One region of the Pseudoxanthomonas sp. LH2527 genome, then DNA from elsewhere that is predicted to be linked to it. Evidence: riboswitches for the same ligand, from Rfam matches in the RefSeq annotation. Region 1 holds a riboswitch; the other holds the start of a gene.

Evidence for each region. Region 1 has a riboswitch for cobalamin ahead of btuB (TonB-dependent vitamin B12 receptor). Riboswitches for the same ligand answer to the same signal wherever they lie in the genome.
Region 2: another riboswitch for cobalamin. It lies ahead of MMG85_RS17915 (ribonucleoside-diphosphate reductase subunit alpha); the one in region 1 lies ahead of btuB (TonB-dependent vitamin B12 receptor).

What each region holds. Positions count from the first base shown of each region.
Region 1 covers NZ_JAKZBW010000015.1:44,040-48,271, reverse strand. The annotation lists gene MMG85_RS09875 (hypothetical protein) at 1-204, shown strand, start outside; gene btuB (TonB-dependent vitamin B12 receptor) at 222-2,087, opposite strand; cobalamin riboswitch at 2,214-2,435, opposite strand; gene MMG85_RS09865 (TfoX/Sxy family protein) at 2,571-2,942, opposite strand; gene MMG85_RS09860 (GAF domain-containing protein) at 2,939-3,424, opposite strand; gene bioD (dethiobiotin synthase) at 3,556-4,224, shown strand.
Region 2 covers NZ_JAKZBW010000046.1:4,580-8,811, forward strand. The annotation lists gene MMG85_RS17905 (sterol desaturase family protein) at 1-704, shown strand, start outside; gene MMG85_RS17910 (VOC family protein) at 779-2,143, shown strand; cobalamin riboswitch at 2,362-2,655, shown strand; gene MMG85_RS17915 (ribonucleoside-diphosphate reductase subunit alpha) at 2,835-4,232, shown strand, end outside.

The sequences.
Region 1 (4,232 bases):
CGCCGACGGGTCAGCGTGGACTACTTCATCGACCTGGGACGCGGCGCCTACCAGGGCGTGGCCGACAGCGGGCGCAGCGGCTATGCGGAGCTGTTCGCGCAACTGGCGAACAGCTACCACCAACTGGTCGCGGCATTGCGCGGCATCCGCGGTGAACGGTTCGCCGATGCGTGGACCCTGCACGGCGTGCGCAGGGTCCACTGACAGGATCGCCTGCGCGATCAGTCGCGTGCGCGGTAACGCAGGCTCAGGCCGTACTCGCGACCGGGCTGGTTGTACCAGGCGATCGTTTCGTACTGGCGGTCGAACACGTTGCTGGCGCGCGCCTGCACCGACCATGTGTCGGTGATGGCGTACTCCAGGCGCAGGTCCAGCGTGCCGTAGCCCGCCAGGCGGACGCTGTTGGCGACGTTGTCGTAGCGGTGGCTGGCGCCGTTGGCGGTCAGGCCGACACGGAAGTCGCCGAACGCACGGTCCAGGTCGACGCGCGCGGTGTTGCGCGCACGCCGCGGCAGCAGGTTGTCGTGCGTGACCCCGGCAGTGCGGTTGCGCGGATCGGTGTGGCTCAGTTCGGCACTGATGTCGATGCCGGCCAGCGTCACCGCGCCGGTCAGTTCGGCGCCGCGGATGCGGGCTTCCTCGATGTTGACGATCTTGAAGCTGCTGTCGTACCCGATCAGCTCGTCCACGCGCGTGTCGTACACGTTGAAGGTCCAGTTCCAGCCGTCGCCGTACTGCGCGACGCCCAGGTTGAGGCTGCGCGACTCTTCCGGTTCCAGGTCGGGATTGCTGAAGCCGGGGTAGTACAGGTCGTTGAACGTGGGCGCCTTGAAACCGGTGCCGGCGCTGGCGGTCAGCTTGAAGCCGCGGGCCAGGTCCATGCCCCAGCCCAGCGTGCCGGTGGCGTGGCTGCCGAATTGTTCGTTGTCGTCGTTGCGCACGCTGGCCTGCAGGCGATGCGCGCCGAAGCGGCCCTGGTACTCGACGAAGACGCCGGTGTTGTCGCGCGTGTCCACGGTGAACGGCGTGGTGCTGGTGATCTCGTCGCGCAGCCAGTCGGCGCCGGCAGTCAGCAGATGCTGCTCGCCGACCGCGAAGTCGCCCTGCAGCGAAGCGTTGTCGCGGCGCGTATCGAAGGTGCTGACATAGGTGCGCGTGCCGGTGGCGGCGTTGGCGAAGTGGTTGTCCGACTCGTCCGAAGCGCTGCCGAACTGCGTGGTGAGCGTGGTCCGGGTGGACGGCTTCCACGTCAGCTTGCCGCCCAGCACCCGCTGCACGTTGTCGGCTTCGTTGCCGCTGAAGCTGCTGCCGTCGAATGCGTTGAAGGCATCGGCATTCAGCGCGTGGCCTTCCAGCGTCAGCGTGTCGGTGAATCGGTAGCCGCCGCGCACGTTGAGCGAGACGTTGCGGTAACCGTCGTCGTCGGGCTCATCGGTGAAGCAGCCCTGGAACAGCGTGCCCGAACCGCGGCAGGCGTTGATGCCATCCGTTTCCTGGTAGGCCGCATTCGCGCCGATCCAGCCGCGCTCGCCGCCGTAGGCGAAACCGCCGCTGGCTTCGCGCAGGTTGTGGCTGCCGCCGCCGATGCGCAGCTCGCGCGACAGGCCCTGGCCGCCACGACGGGTGAAGATCTGGATCACGCCGCCGATCGCTTCCGAGCCGTACAGGCTGGAGCGCGGGCCGCGCACGATCTCGATGCGCTCGATCTGGTCGACCGGCAGGTCCTGGAAAGACGCCAGGCCGGCCGTCGCCGAGCCGATGCGGATGCCGTCGACCAGCACCAGCACCTGGTCGGACTCGGTGCCGCGCAGGTTGAGGGTGGTCAGCTTGCCCAGGCCGCCCTGGTTGCTGAAGCCGACGCCGGCGCGGCCCTTCAGCACGTCGACGAGCGAACGGGCCTGGCTGCGCTCGATGTCCTCGCGCGTGATGACCTGCGCGGGTACCAGGCTGTCCTGCAGCGGAATGTCCGTGCGCGTGCCGGTGACGACGACTTCGTCCAGCTCGGTGGCGTCCTGCGCCTGCGCAGCGAACGGCAGGGCCAGCGCGACCGCGGCGGCAAGAAGGGAAAGGGAATGACGGCTGTACATCGGATTCGAACTCCATCGCGCGCCCCGCGCGCATTTTTTCGGCGTGGAGTTGCGACAGAGAGGGAAACGTTGCGGACAGCGCGGCATACGAGCGGCGGCGCGGCACGCCGCGACGCCCTCCGCATCGCAACCAGTGGACTTCCGGGCCGGTCTCCGGGCTTGCGAAGGCGTGCACGATGCACGCTGCCGGGGCGCCTTCCCATGCGTAAGTCGCACAGTGGCCGATGCCGCGGTTGTCTTCGCCTACCGTTGCGGGGGCAGCGCCGGAATGCCGCCTGCGCGGGTCACCGGCTTCCCGTTTCAACCCGGACGCGGACGCCGCGGGTCACCTGAAAGCGCGCGCAGTATACGCGGGACGATGCGCATTGCGCCCGCCGGGCGTTATCCAAGCGGAAGGTGCTTTGTAGGAGCGGGCCATGCCCGCGATGCTTTTGCCGCGACGTCCCGTTGCGTAAGCGAACTGGCGCGCGACGCTTGCTGGCGTCAGTCCTCGCCGCCGGGCGAGTCGAACAGGTTGAGCGACGGGCCGGCGTCGTCTTCGCGCTCGGTGTGCGTGGTGGTGACCGGGCCGGCGGCGGGACGGCCGCGCGGCGGCGGCAGCAGGGCGGCGGCGGCATCGTAGGCCACCAGCAGTTCGGCGCGGCGGTCTTCGGGGAGCTGCTGCCAGTGGCAGTCCAGCAGGGCGCCTTCCAGCGCGTACAGCAGGTTGAGGCTGGGGCGGAAGCCCGCGCGCTTGACCCGGATGAAGGCTTCCACCGCGCCCACGCCCTCCAGGTCCTCCTGCGTGCGCAGGCCGACCTGGCGGAGCCAGGCGGCGGACTTGGGGCCGATGTTGCGCAGCTTGGTGCCTGTCATGTCAGCGAATCCACGAAGATGGCGGCGATGCGTTCCATGCCCGCCTGGTCGTCGGCATCGAAGCGCGCCAGGCGGGGACTGTCCAGGTCGAGCACGCCGACCAGTTCGTCCCCTTTCACCAGCGGTACCACCAGTTCCGAGCGCGATGCGGAATCGCAGGCGATATGGCCCGGGAAGGCCTCCACATCGTCCACGCGCTGGGTCTGGCGGGTGCGTGCGGCGGCTCCACAGACCCCCTTGTCCAACGGGATCCGCACGCAGGCTGGTAAGCCCTGAAACGGACCGACCACCAATTCCCGGCCATCGAAGAAATAGAAGCCCGCCCAGTTGAAGTCGGGCAGCGCGTGGTACAGCAGCGCGGCGAGGTTGGCGGCGTTGGCGATCCGGTCCGGTTCGCCGGCCAGCAGGGCGCGGGCCTGTTCGGCCAGCTGTGCGTATTGTTCCGGCTTGCTGCCGGTGAGCGTTTGCGAGGCGAATGACATGCGGCCGATTCTACTCCGCCGCTACGGTGGGGGCCGGATATCATCGCGGGCATGAATGTGCATTACCCGAACGCTGCGGCGACCGGACACGTGGGCGGCATCGCCGTCGCGGGCTCGTGATGGACCGCGCCATGGACCGCCTGTTCGTCACCGGCACCGATACCGGGGTCGGCAAGACCGTCGCCAGCGCCGCGCTGCTGCATGCCTTCCGTGCGCGCGGATTGCGTGCCGTCGGCATGAAGCCGGTCGCCAGCGGGTGCGTGGCGACGCCGGACGGCTGGCGCAACGACGATGCGCTGGCCCTGCAGGCGGCGAGCGATCCGGTGCCGCCCTACGACGACCTCAATCCGTATGCGCTGCCCGCCCCGCTGGCGCCGGAGATCGCCGCGCGCGAGGCAGGCGTGGATGTGCAACTCGGCGTGCTGGTGTCCGCGTTCGAGCGCCTGCATCCGCTGGCCGACCTGGTGCTGGTGGAAGGCGTCGGCGGTTGGGCGGCGCCGCTGACCGCCACGCTGGACCAGCGCCATCTGGTGCAGGAACTGCGCCTGCCGGTGGTGCTGGTGGTGGGCATGCGGCTGGGCTGCATCAACCACGCGCGACTCAGTGCGCGGGCGATCCAGGACGACGGCGCCCGCCTGGTCGGCTGGATTGCCAACGAGGTCGATCCGGACATGGAACGCCGCGACGAGAACTTCGCGCTGCTGTCCGCGCGCCTGCCGGTGCCGTGCTGGGGCAGGCTGCCGTATGCGCCGGGCGCCAGCGCGAGCGCCCAGGCCCGGCATCTCCACCTCGACCCGTAGCGTGCGCC
Region 2 (4,232 bases), on a different contig from region 1:
GGCGTGCGCTGCTCGGTCTGCTCATCCAGGGCGGCGTGGTGGGCGTGCTGCTGTTCGCGATCTGGGAGTTCCGCCTGACCACGATTGCGATGGACCAGGCGTGGCACTGGATCGCGCTCTTCGTCGGCCAGGAGTTCTGCTATTACGGGATGCACCGCGCCGACCATCGCGTGCGCTGGTTCTGGCTGAACCATTCGGTGCATCACTCGGCCGAGCAGTACAACCTGTCCACGGCGTACCGGCTGGGCTGGACCGGCAAGCTGACCGGTGCGGCGCTGTTCTTCGGCCCGCTGGTCTGGCTGGGGTTCCCGGTGCCGTATGTGGTCGGCGCGCTGGCGGTGAACCTGTTGTACCAGTACTGGCTGCACACCGAGCTGGTCCCCCGGCTGCCGCGCGCCATCGAGTTCGTCTTCAACACGCCGACGCACCACCGCGTGCACCACGCCAGCAATCCGGAGTACCTGGGTTGCAACTACGGCGGCGTGCTGATCGTGTTCGACCGGCTGTTCGGCACCTGCCGCGAGGAAATCCCCGGCATGCCGATCCGCTACGGGCTGGTGGAGCCGGTACGCAGCTACAACCCGGTGACCCTCGCCTTCCACGCCTGGGTGAAGCTGGGCCGCGACCTGCGCCGGGCGCGCGGCTTGCGGCAGCTGGCGATGACGCTGTTCGGGCCACCGGGGTACGTGCCCGGCGACCGCTGAGAGTGGCCGGGGCAGGCGCGGGGCGCGACAATACGCGCCCCTCGCGGCCCCACGCCGCCCGCCTGCCGAGTCCCATGACCGCTTTCGCTTCCCCCGACCGCATCCGCAGCCTGTTTGCCCAGGCCATGTCCGACATGTACCGCGCCGAGGTGCCGCTGTACGGCGACCTGATCGAACTGGTCGGCGACATCAACACCGACACGCTGGGCCGCGATCCCGCGCTGGCCGAACGTCTGCAGCGTGGCGGCGAGACCGAGCGGCTGGATCTGGAGCGCCATGGCGCGATCCGCGTGGGCACGCCGGCGGAACTGGCGATGCTGGGCCGCGTGTTCGCGCTGATGGGCATGCACCCGGTGGGCTACTACGACCTGACCGTGGCCGGCGTGCCGGTGCACGCCACCGCCTTCCGTCCGCTGAGCGAGGAGGCGCTGGCCGCCAATCCGTTCCGCATCTTCACCTCGCTGCTGCGGCTGGAGCTGATCGCCGACGCCGCCTTGCGTGCCGAGGCGGAAGCGATCCTGGCCCGTCGCGACATCTTCACCGCCGGCGCGCGTGCGCTGGTGGCGCAGGCCGAACGCGACGGCGGCTTGTCCGACGCCGATGCGCAGCGCTTCGTCGCCGAGGTGCTGGAAACGTTCCGCTGGCACGGCGACGCGACCGTGCCGCTGGAGACCTACCGCGCGCTGCACGGCCTGCACCGGCTGGTCGCCGACGTGGTCAGCTTCCGCGGCCCACACATCAACCACCTGACCCCGCGCACGCTGGACATCGATGCCGCGCAGGCGGCGATGCTGGCACGCGGCCTGCAGGCCAAGGCGCTGATCGAAGGCCCGCCGCGCCGTGCGGTGCCCATCCTGCTGCGACAGACCAGCTTCAAGGCGCTGGAAGAGGAGGTCGCCTTCCCCGATGCCACCGGCACGCTGGTACCCGGCAGCCACAGCGCGCGCTTCGGCGAGATCGAGCAGCGCGGCCTCGCCCTGACACCGGCCGGTCGCGAGCTCTACGACCGCCTGCTGGCGCAGGTGCGCCAGGCCGGCGGGGCAGGCAACACCGCGGCGGATTATCCGCAGCGGCTGGCCGATGCGTTCGCCGCGTTTCCGGATGACGAAGACACGCTGCGCCGCCAAGGCCTGGGCTACTTCCGCTACCGCCTGACGGATGCGGGTGCCGCACTGCCGGCCGCCGAGCGCGCGGCGATGACGCCCGACGCGTTGGTCGATGCCGGCCATGCCGCCGTCGATCCCATCATCTACGAGGACTTCCTGCCGGTCAGCGCGGCGGGCATCTTCCAGTCCAACCTCGGCGGCGGCGAACAGCGCGCCTACGACGCGCATGCCAACCAGGAAGCGTTCGAGGCCGCACTGGGCAAGGCGATCCATGACCCGTTCGCGCTGTATGCGCGGGCGCAGGATGCGTCGATCGCGGCGCTGCGGCGCTGACGTAGGGCGGGCCTTGGCCCGCCGTCGCCATGCTGGACCTCGCTACGCGGCTTGGCGCGCAACGGTTTCGTCGCATCTCCACGGCACTCGACGCGTGTGATGGTGGGCCAAGGCCCACCCTACGAAGGTTCGCGAGGCGGGCTCAAACCGTGAAACCCGCATGACACCGACCGCCTCTGTTCCACACAACATTTGGTGTTGACGCCTCCCGACACCCCCACTATCTTGTGGCCGTCGGTTCCGGGGATGGCTAGTCTCCGGATGAAAAGGGAAGCCGGTGACGCGTTCGCGCCACTCCGGCACTGCCCCGCAGCGGTAATTGGGAACGACCCCGCCACACAGCACTGAGGCCAGGCCTCGGGAAGCGGCGGGTTAGGTGGAGCAGGAGTGAGTGGGGAGAAGTGAGGAGTGAGTAGCGAAGCATCACCTTCGCTCACTCCTCACTCCTCTTCCCTCACTCCTCGCCTCCAGGCCCATGAGTCCGAAGACCTGCCGACAGCCGCGCGATGCACACCGCGCGGTGCCGGCCGCGGATTCTCCGGGGGGAGATGGCTGGCGAAGCAGGGCGCCCGCAGTCCGTCTGCGCGGTCGCGTTACCTGCGACGCCGCTTCCCCACTGTGGTCCTCCATCCGGCCTTGCGCAGCCCTGCGAGGGACGGGCCGCCGCGTGCACCACGCATGGAGGACTCTCATGACCCCGACCGACACCGTCGTCGCCGACGCCGGCACCACCCCGTCCCAGAAGGACGCGTTCGCCCTGACCCCGCCACCCACCGCCACCGCGATGAGCGTGACCAAGCGCAATGGCGGCCGCGAGCCGGTGGATCTCAACAAGATCGTGCGCGCGGTGCAGCGCAACTGCGAAGGCCTGCACGCCATCGACCCGATGCGCGTGGCCACCCGCACCATCTCCGGTCTGTACGACGGCGCCAGCACGCGCGAACTGGACGAACTGTCGATCCGCACCGCCGCGCTGCTGACCGGCGAGGAACCCGAGTACAGCCGCCTGGCCGCGCGCCTGCTGGCCGGCTACATCACCAAGGAAGTCACCGGCCAGGAAATCCACGCGTTCTCGCAGTCGGTGACACGCGGCCACGAGGTGGGCCTGATCAACGAGCGCCTGCTGAACTTCGTGCAGACCAACGCACGCAAGCTCAACGACGCGCTGGACGCCTCGCTCGACCTCCAGTTCGACTACTTCGGCCTGCGCACGCTGTACGACCGTTACCTGCTGCGCCATCCGCACACGCGCAAGGTGATCGAGACGCCGCAGCAGTTCTTCCTGCGCATCGCCTGCGCGCTGAGCGAGGACGTGCCGGAAGCGCTGGCGCTGTACCGCCGCATGGGCAACCTGGACTACCTGCCCAGCTCGCCGACGCTGTTCAACAGCGGCACCACGCACGAGCAGCTGTCGTCGTGCTTCCTGCTGGATTCGCCGCAGGACACGCTGGAATCCATCTATGCGAAGTACGGCGACATCGCCCAGCTGAGCAAGTTCAGCGGCGGCATCGGCGTGAGTTATACGCGCGTGCGTTCGCGTGGTTCGCTGATCAAGTCGACCAACGGCCACAGCAACGGCATCGTGCCGTGGCTGAAGACGCTGGATTCCTCGGTCGCGGCGGTCAACCAGGGCGGCAAGCGCAAGGGCGCGGCCTGCGTGTACCTGGAAACCTGGCACGCCGACATCGAGGACTTCCTGGAACTGCGCGACAACACCGGCGACGAATCACGCCGCACGCACAACCTCAACCTGGCCAACTGGGTGCCGGACCTGTTCATGAAGCGGGTCGAAGCCGACCAGGCATGGTCGCTGTTCGATCCGCGCGTGGTGCCGGAGCTGACCGACCTGTACGGCGCGGCGTTCGAGCTGGCGTACACGCAGGCCGAACTGCAGGGCAAGGCGGTCAAGGCGATCTCCGCGCGCAAGCTGTACGGCCGGATGATGCGCACGCTTGCCGAAACCGGCAACGGCTGGATGACATTCAAGGACAAGTGCAACGCCGCCAGCAACCAGACGCTGCGCCCGGGCAACGTGATCCACCTGTCGAACCTGTGCACCGAGATCCTCGAGGTCACCTCGGCCGAGGAA